2 regions of the Burkholderia stagnalis genome follow, and region 1 is predicted to be linked to the other one. Evidence: riboswitches for the same ligand, from Rfam matches in the RefSeq annotation. Region 1 holds a riboswitch; the other holds the start of a gene.
The links. A riboswitch is a leader RNA that binds a small molecule or an ion and turns the genes downstream of it on or off. The one in region 1 is predicted to bind cobalamin.

Region 2: it holds a riboswitch for cobalamin, as region 1 does, so the genes downstream of both, cobA (uroporphyrinogen-III C-methyltransferase) here and ABFO07_RS06225 (TonB-dependent receptor plug domain-containing protein) in region 1, are expected to answer to the same signal.

What each region holds. Positions count from the first base shown of each region.
Region 1 covers NZ_CP156685.1:1,302,014-1,305,937, forward strand. Annotated here, with positions in the region: gene ABFO07_RS06205 (EVE domain-containing protein) at 1-238, opposite strand, end outside; RNA gene ssrS (6S RNA) at 326-507, opposite strand; gene ABFO07_RS06215 (cell division protein ZapA) at 588-902, opposite strand; gene ABFO07_RS06220 (hypothetical protein) at 899-1,249, opposite strand; cobalamin riboswitch at 1,415-1,669, shown strand; gene ABFO07_RS06225 (TonB-dependent receptor plug domain-containing protein) at 1,735-3,636, shown strand; gene ABFO07_RS06230 (FecCD family ABC transporter permease) at 3,679-3,924, shown strand, end outside.
Region 2 covers NZ_CP156685.1:2,294,463-2,298,386, reverse strand. Annotated here, with positions in the region: gene cobO (cob(I)yrinic acid a,c-diamide adenosyltransferase) at 1-349, opposite strand, end outside; gene ABFO07_RS10680 (cobalamin biosynthesis protein) at 378-752, opposite strand; gene cobA (uroporphyrinogen-III C-methyltransferase) at 752-1,519, opposite strand; cobalamin riboswitch at 1,709-1,949, opposite strand; cobalamin riboswitch at 2,245-2,511, shown strand; gene ABFO07_RS10670 (HoxN/HupN/NixA family nickel/cobalt transporter) at 2,696-3,754, shown strand; gene cobW (cobalamin biosynthesis protein CobW) at 3,781-3,924, shown strand, end outside.

The sequences.
Region 1 (3,924 bases):
CGAACTGCGTGGGGTCGGGGTAGGGTGTCGACGACACTTCGGCGAGGCCCGCGATGCCAGGCTCGGGGCAGCTCGAGTGATAGAACAGCACGCCGTCGCCGATCTTCATCGTGTCGCGCATGAAATTGCGCGCCTGATAGTTGCGCACGCCCGTCCACGGCAGCGTGCGCTGCGGCGCATTCGCGAGATCGTCGATGCTCGCTTCGTCCGGTTCGGACTTCATCAGCCAGAATTGCATGGATCGTAATCGACGCAGAAAGAGGCTGCTGCAAACAGCGGCGGCTACAAAAGGAAACGGCACCGGGAATTGCCCGATGCCGTTGGATAGGCCCCCGCCTTAGCCGCTAGGCCGGCATCCTGAACCTGGGGTTCAGAATTGGTCGCAGTTAGCAGCACTTCGGGTACATCAGACAGAGTGACGCGCGCGCCCGTGCTACAAATTTCCGCAACCGTGCACATGGCATTGGTTCAAGGAATATATGACCTTGGCGAACCAGGCAGGGAAGCTGATTGAACTGTGAATCTACGCGCCAATTTGACCACCGTTGACCGTCGAGATCAAGGAAAATCGACGCTTCGATTCGAGGTTACTGCGTCTCGTGCTGTGCGAGCACCGCACCGAGTTGTTCGTTCATCTGGTGCATTGTACGCCGGATTTCTTCCGCCGGAAATGCTTCACCGTGACGCACGCTCGTTTGCAGCCGCAGCAGTTCCGACGCGAGCGACAGCGCCGCCATCACCGCGATGCGGTCGGTGCCGCGCACCGAGCTGTTCGAACGGATCTTCGTCATTTCCGCGTCGACACGCGCGACCGCCTCCAGCAGCGCCGCTTCGGTCTCGGCCGAACAGGCAAGCCGATAGGCCTGGCCGAGAATCGAGACTTCGATCTGCTTGGTGCTCATGCGTGTTCTCCGTGGCTGGCTGCGTCGTCGCGATCGGTGCGCGCCTGCGTATCCAGCAGGTCGAGCTGGTTGTCGGCCTCCGCCACGCTCTTCGTGCGCGGCAGCTTCTCGAGAATCGCGTTCAGCTTCACCTGCGCGTCGTCGATCTTTGCCGACAGCGTGTCGCGTTCCTCCGCGAGCGCATTGCGTTCCTCGCGCAGTTGCGCGAGCTCGCTGCGCACCGTGTCCGTTTCCGCGCGCAATTGCGCGACCTGCTCCTCGAGCGCGAGTCGTTCCGAGTGATAGCGCTGATTCAGCGCGATCAGTCGGCCAATATTTTGAGATAGGGTTTCGAGTTCGTTGAGCATCTGCTGCGTCCTCTAAAGACCCAGCATTTTAGCGCGGAATAACGCGCATTCCGACATCTGTAACGTTTCCAGTCGTAACACCCCCGCTTCTTGCCTCGAATGCGCGCATCGCGAGCCGGTTTTGCGTGCGGCCGGATGCTTTCTTGACGCTCGCGCGGCCCGCTCCTAAACTGGCGCCGCCTCGGTGCTCGCGCGTGCGACGCGCGGTTAAACGGGAAGCAGGGCGTGGCGCCGCAGCGTGCCGCCAACCTGCGCTGCCCCCGCAACGGTAAGCGGCCGCATCGGACGATGCAGGCCGGCTCGGGTGCGCTCGGCGTGTGCCACATGCACGCGGGCGCAGGCCACTGCGCGTGCTGTTCGCGCGGGAAGGCGAGCCGGAACGCCGCCAGCCCGGATACCGGCCGAGGCGGGGAGCCCGCACGCGGGCTCCGTGACGCGCGGCCCGCGGGGAAGCAGGCTGCGCTGCGGTTCACAGGACTTCTTCGATGCTGACCCCAATCGCCCGCACCGCGCTCGGCGCGCTATGCGGGCTGCCGCTCGCGGCCGCCGCGCAGACGGCCCCCGCCGACACCCCGTCTTCCAACTCCGCCGCACCCGCCGCCGGGCGGCACGCCGACGCGCCGCTGCTCGCGCCGATGGTGGTGACCGCGCAGCGCGCGCCGCAGGCGCTCGCCGACGCGATTCCGCAAACGACCGTGTTCGACGCGCAGGACATCGCCGCGCACCCCGGCGCCGATCTGCCGACCCTGCTCGCGTTCGCGCCGGGGGCGCAGATCGTGCGCAACGGCGGCCCGGGCGCGAACGCGTCGCTGTTCCTGCGCGGCGCGCAGTCGAACCAGTCGCTCGTGCTGATCGACGGCGTGCGGGTCGACTCCGCGAGCCTCGGCAACGCGCAGCTCAGCCAGTTGCCGCTCGACCAGATCCAGCGCGTCGAGATCGTGAACGGCAACGTGTCGTCGCTGTACGGCTCGGGCGCGATCGGCGGCGTCGTGCAGGTGTTCACGAAGGACGGCGGCAACCATCCGCCGCGCTTCAATTTCGCGGTGGGCCTCGGCAGCTACGGCACGCAGACGCAGCAGGCCGGCGTGTCGGGCCGGCTCGACGGCGACGGCAGGACGACCTTCAGCGTGGCGGTCGCGCGCGAGAAGGACAACGGTTTCTCCGCGCTCGACCCGGCGAAGCGGCCGAGTGCGAACCCGAACGCGAACGGCTACCTCAACGAGAGCGTGACCGCATCGCTGCGCCATCGCTTCGATGCGCGCTGGGACGCGGGCGTCAGCTACTTCCAGGCGAACGGCAACAACAGCTACGACAATGCATTCGGCGCGCCGGCCGACCTGAACAATCTCTATTCGCGCGTGCAGCAGGCGCGCGTGTTCGCGAACGGCAAGCTGTTCGACTGGTGGACGACGCACGTCAGTGTCGCCGCGGGCAACGATCGCAGCCAGACGCAGCTGAACGGCGCGTACACCGACCACTTCAATACCGACAACCGCCAGTACACGTGGCAGAACGATTTCCGGATCGCGCAGGATCACACGATCCAGGCCGGCTACGAGCGTCTCGACCAGCAGTTCATGTCGAACGTGTATTCCGCGCCGCAGCGCCACGTGAACTCCGGCTGGCTCGGCTATACGGGGCGCGTCGGCCGCCAGCAGTTTCAGGCGAGCGTGCGGCGCGACCAGTATTCGGATTTCGGCGGCGCGAATTCCTACTATCTCGGCTACGGTCTCGAGCTCACCGATCGCTGGAAGGTCACCGCGAGCTATTCGAGCGCGTTTCGCGCGCCGACCTTCAACGACCTCTACTACCCGAACGCGGGCAACGCGTCGATCCAGCCCGAGCGCAGCCACTCGGTCGAGGCCGCGGTGCAGTACGCGTCCGACGAAGTGGGCGTCGTGCGCGTCACCGCGTTCCAGACCCGCTACGCGAACCTGATCGACTACCAGCCCGACGCGCGCAGCGGCTTCTATGTCGCGCGCAACGTCGGCCGCGCGAAGGTGCAGGGGCTCGAGGCATCGTGGCAGGGGCACGTCGGCGCAACCGACGTGCGGGTGGCCGGCACCTTGCAGAATCCGGTCAACGAAACGCAGAATCAGGACCTGGACCGCCGCGCGCGGCGGTTTGCGTCGGCGTCGGCGAGCCACCCGTTCGGCCCATTGCGCGTCGGCGGCGAGTGGCTCGTCAGCGGCGCGCGCAACGATTCGGGCGGCGGGCGGCTCGGCGGCTACGGGCTCGTCAACCTGTCCGCGCGCTACAACATCACGAAGGCGTGGTACGTCAGCGCGCGCATCGACAACCTCTTCGACAAGGACTACGAGCTTGCCTACGCATACAACACGCCGCGGCGCGGCGCCTACGTCACGCTCGGCTGGCAGCAGCAGTAAGCGGGCGGGCGGCAAGCCGGCGGGCGCGATGCGGGCCGCCGCATGAGCGCCGCGCGCGCCGCCGCGATCTGGGCCGCGCTCGCGGCCGCGGTCGCCGCGCTGTTCGTCGCGTCGCTGTCGATCGGCAGCGTGCCGATCTCGCCGTGGCAGGCGCTCGCGTCGCTGGCCCCGCATGCGGGCGGCGACGCCGCGCTGTTCGCCGACATCGTCCGCACGCTGCGCCTGCCGCGCGCGCTCGCGGGCTTCGGCTGCGGCGCGCTGCTCGCGCTCGCGGGCGCGCTGCTGCAG
Region 2 (3,924 bases), 990 kb from region 1:
GGCGCGCCTCGTCCCAGCCCTTGCGGGCGGTCGCGATGTCGGCGTCGCGGTTCTGCGTGTTCCACGTATAGCCGTCGCCCATCGTCACGAAATCGCAGTGCGCGACCGCGCCGAGGAAATCGCGCTCGGACGTGTGCAGCGCGCCCTTGATGAACTGCACGACGCCGAGCCGCATGCCGTGGCCGAGCACGCGCACGGCCATGCCGAACGCGGCGGTGCTCTTGCCCTTGCCGTTGCCCGTGTGGACCATCAGCAGGCCCTTCTCGTTGACGGCGGCGGCCTGCTTCTTCTCGTGGCCGGCGCGGCGCCGTTCGGTCATCCGCAGATGCGCGTCGGGATCGGTTTTCATCGGGATTCGTCCTGTCGATAAAAGGAGGTCAAAGCGGGCCGGCGAACGCGACCGTCACGCCGCCCCGTGCGAATTTCGGGCCGAGCAGCCGGCCGCGCGGCGCGGCGAGCCGCGCACAGGGCTCGGCGACACCGGCCACGCCGAAGCGGGCGAGGGCGGCGGCCGACGGTGCGCTGGCGGCCAGTTCGGGATGCGCGGCGAGCTGTGCGGCGTCGAACGCGACGAGCGGCCAGCCGCGCCGCGCGCACAGCGTGCGCAGCGCGCGTGCGCGGGATTTGTCGACGAGCGTCGCGACGACGGCCGGCCGCGCGTGCGGGTGATGCGCGAGCGCCGCGCGAATCGCGGCGTCGAGCTGCGCGGCGCTCACGCCCGCGCGAAAGCCGAGGCCGAGGGCGACCTGCATCACGTGCGCGCCGGCGGCGGAGCGGCGCCGGCCAGCGCGGCCTGCACCGCGGGATCGGCGGCCAGCGCGGCGACGCGGCCGATCACGACGATCGCCGGCGAGCCGATGCCGGCCGCGCCGACGGTGTCGACCAGCGTCGCGAGCGTCGCCAGCGCGTGACGCTGCCCGGGCCGCGTCGCCGATTCGATCGCCGCGCACGGCGTGTCGTCCGGCAGGCCGCCCGCGCGCAGCGCGGCGGCGATCGCGCCGAGCCGGCGGATGCCCATGTAGATCACGAGTGTCATGCGGGTCGCGGCGAGCGCGTGCCAGTCCGGTTCGTCGTCGCCCGCGCCGTGGCCGGTGACGAAGATCACGCCCTGCGCATCGCCGCGATGCGTGACCGGGATGCCGAGCGCGGCCGGCGCGGCGATGCCGGCGGTGATGCCGCTCACGACCTCGACCGGAAAGCCCGCCGCGCCGAGCGCGATCAGCTCCTCGCCGCCGCGGCCGAACACGAACGGGTCGCCGCCTTTCAGGCGCGCGACGCTGCGGCCTGCGCGCAGGTGCGCGAGCATCGCGGCGATGATCGCTTCCTGCGGCGTCGACGCGTGGCCGCCGCGCTTGCCGACGTGTTCGACGATTGCGTCGGCGCGCGCATGCTGCAGCACGTCCGGGTTCACGAGATCGTCGACGAGCAACACGTCGGCCGCGCCGATCGCGCGCACCGCCTTGAGCGTCAGCAGGTCCGCGTCGCCGGGGCCGGCGCCGACCAGCCAGGCGCGGCTCATCGCGCGCGGCACGGCGCGAGCCGTGACGAAGCGGTGGCGTGCGGCGAACGGAGGGCGCGAAGCCGGCCTGCGAGGATGCGATGCATAGCGGAATGAACGGGGCCCGCTCGACGCGGGCATAAGCGCATGATAGGCGCACGGTCAGCGCACGCAGTCCGTCCCCCGCGGACCGGGCGTTCGCGAGCGTCGTGCTCGCCCCTTGCGTCGGCCGGTATCCGGGCTGGCCGCTTGCCAGGCCGCGGCCTTCCCACCCGGCGCTGGCGGGCAGTGGCATCGTGGGCGGCATGGGCGTGCGCGCTCGGGGCGCGTCACGCGGGCGGCGTACCGTTGCGGGGACAGCACAGGCCGGGCGGTCGCGCCGCCTCCTGTTTCCCGTTTAACTGCGCCCGCCGGAGGGTGGGCGCGAGCACCGAACGCGGCGCATACGATAGCACAGCGTGCCATTGGCCCGGAGGGCCGGCCGATTGAGCCCGCATTCGATCGAGATCGATCCGGCAGCCGATGCATTGCGCGGCCGCAAATTGGTTTGCGATCATCCGCCTGACGTCACGAGCAAGGCCTGGATTGCCGACTGCCGGACGCATGCGGCGGAGGGGACGCATACCAACATCGGCTTGCCCCGCACGGACGGGGCTGCGCAAGGCGATCGCGGAGGGGGCGGCGCGCGCGGCGTGAGCGTTCCGGCCGGCCCGCCGTCTCGCCTTGACGCTCCCGCCCGCGACGCCTACACTCGCACGCGTTTCGGTGCTCGCGCGCGCCTTCCCGGCGCGCGCAGTTAAACGGGAAACAGGACGCTCGGCTGCCCCGCAGCCATGCCAACCTGTGCTGCCCCCGCAACGGTAAGCGAACGCCTTGCGCCACGCGCAAGGCAGCGCCGCTTCGCCGCATGCCTGCTGCGCATGCGGACGACCGCCACTGGATGCGTCGCGCGTCCGGGAAGGCGAAGCGGCGTGTTCGTCAGCCCGGATACCGGCCGAGACGAGGGGTTCAGCGCCGCGGGGATGCGGCGCATCGTCCACGGCCGCCGCCGCAGCGCGTCCGGTATCCGAGCGTGTTCCGCATTCCGGCCCGCCGCGCGCTTCGCGCCGGCCCGGCATCCGGCAGCGCGCGCGGGCCCGAGCGTATGGCGCCGGCCGTGTTGGCATTCACCATGTCGACCGTTCGCCAGGGAGCACCATGCTCGACTCGTTCTTCCGCCTGTTCAACGACAGCCCGTCCGGCCTGCGCGGCAAAATCGTCGCGATCTATGCGCTGCTCATTGCGTTCAACGCCGGCGCGTGGATCTGGGCTTTCGTCGCGTTCCACGACCAGCCCGTGCTGCTCGGCACCGCGCTGCTCGCGTACGTGTTCGGCCTGCGCCACGCGGTCGACGCCGACCACATCGCCGCCATCGACAACGTCACCCGCAAGCTGATGCAGGAAGGCCGCAGCCCGCTCGGCGCGGGCCTGTTCTTCTCGCTCGGCCATTCGACGGTGGTGATCGTGATGTCCGTCGCGGTCGCGCTCACCGCCGCGTCGCTGTCGCGCTTCGAAAGCATGAAGGCGTGGGGCGGCGTGATCAGCACCAGCGTGTCGGCGTTCTTCCTGCTGGTGCTCGCGGCCGCGAACCTGCTGATCCTGATTTCCGTGTACCGGACGTTCCGCGCCGCGCGGCGCGGCGAAGCGATCGTCGAGGCGGACCTCGACATGCTGCTGAACCAGCGCGGCGTGCTCGCGCGGCTGTTCCGGCCGCTGTTCCGCCTCGTGTCGCGCAGCTGGCACCTGTATCCGGTCGGCTTCCTGTTCGGCTTCGGCTTCGACACCGCGACCGAGATCGCGCTGTTCGGCATCTCGGCCACGCAGGTGCAGGGCGGCCTGTCGTTCTGGTCGGTGATGGTCCTGCCCGCGCTGTTTACGGCCGGCATGACGCTCGTCGATACGACCGACGGCATCCTGATGATGGGCGCGTACCGCTGGGCGTACGTGCGGCCGATCCGCAAGATCTACTACAACATGACGATCACGTTCGTATCGGTGCTGGTCGCCGCGCTGATCGGCGGCATCGAGGTACTCGCGCTGCTCGCCGACAAGCTGTCGCTGCAGGGCCCCGTGTGGGACTTCGCCGCGATGGTCGCGTCGCACTTCGGCATGCTCGGCTACGTGGTGATCGGCCTGTTCCTCGCGTGCTGGCTCGTGTCGGCCGCGATCTACCGCATGAAGCGCTACGACGAGATCGACGTGACGATCTCCGCCTGACTCCCTTTTACGACACAGGACATTCCATGACCATGCGCAAGCTGCCCGTCACCATCGTCACGGGCTTTCTCGGCAGCGGCAAGACGACGCTGATGCGCCACATCCTGCAACACGCGCAGGGCCGCCGCATCGCGGTGATCGTCAACGAGTTCGGCGAGCTCGGCATCGAC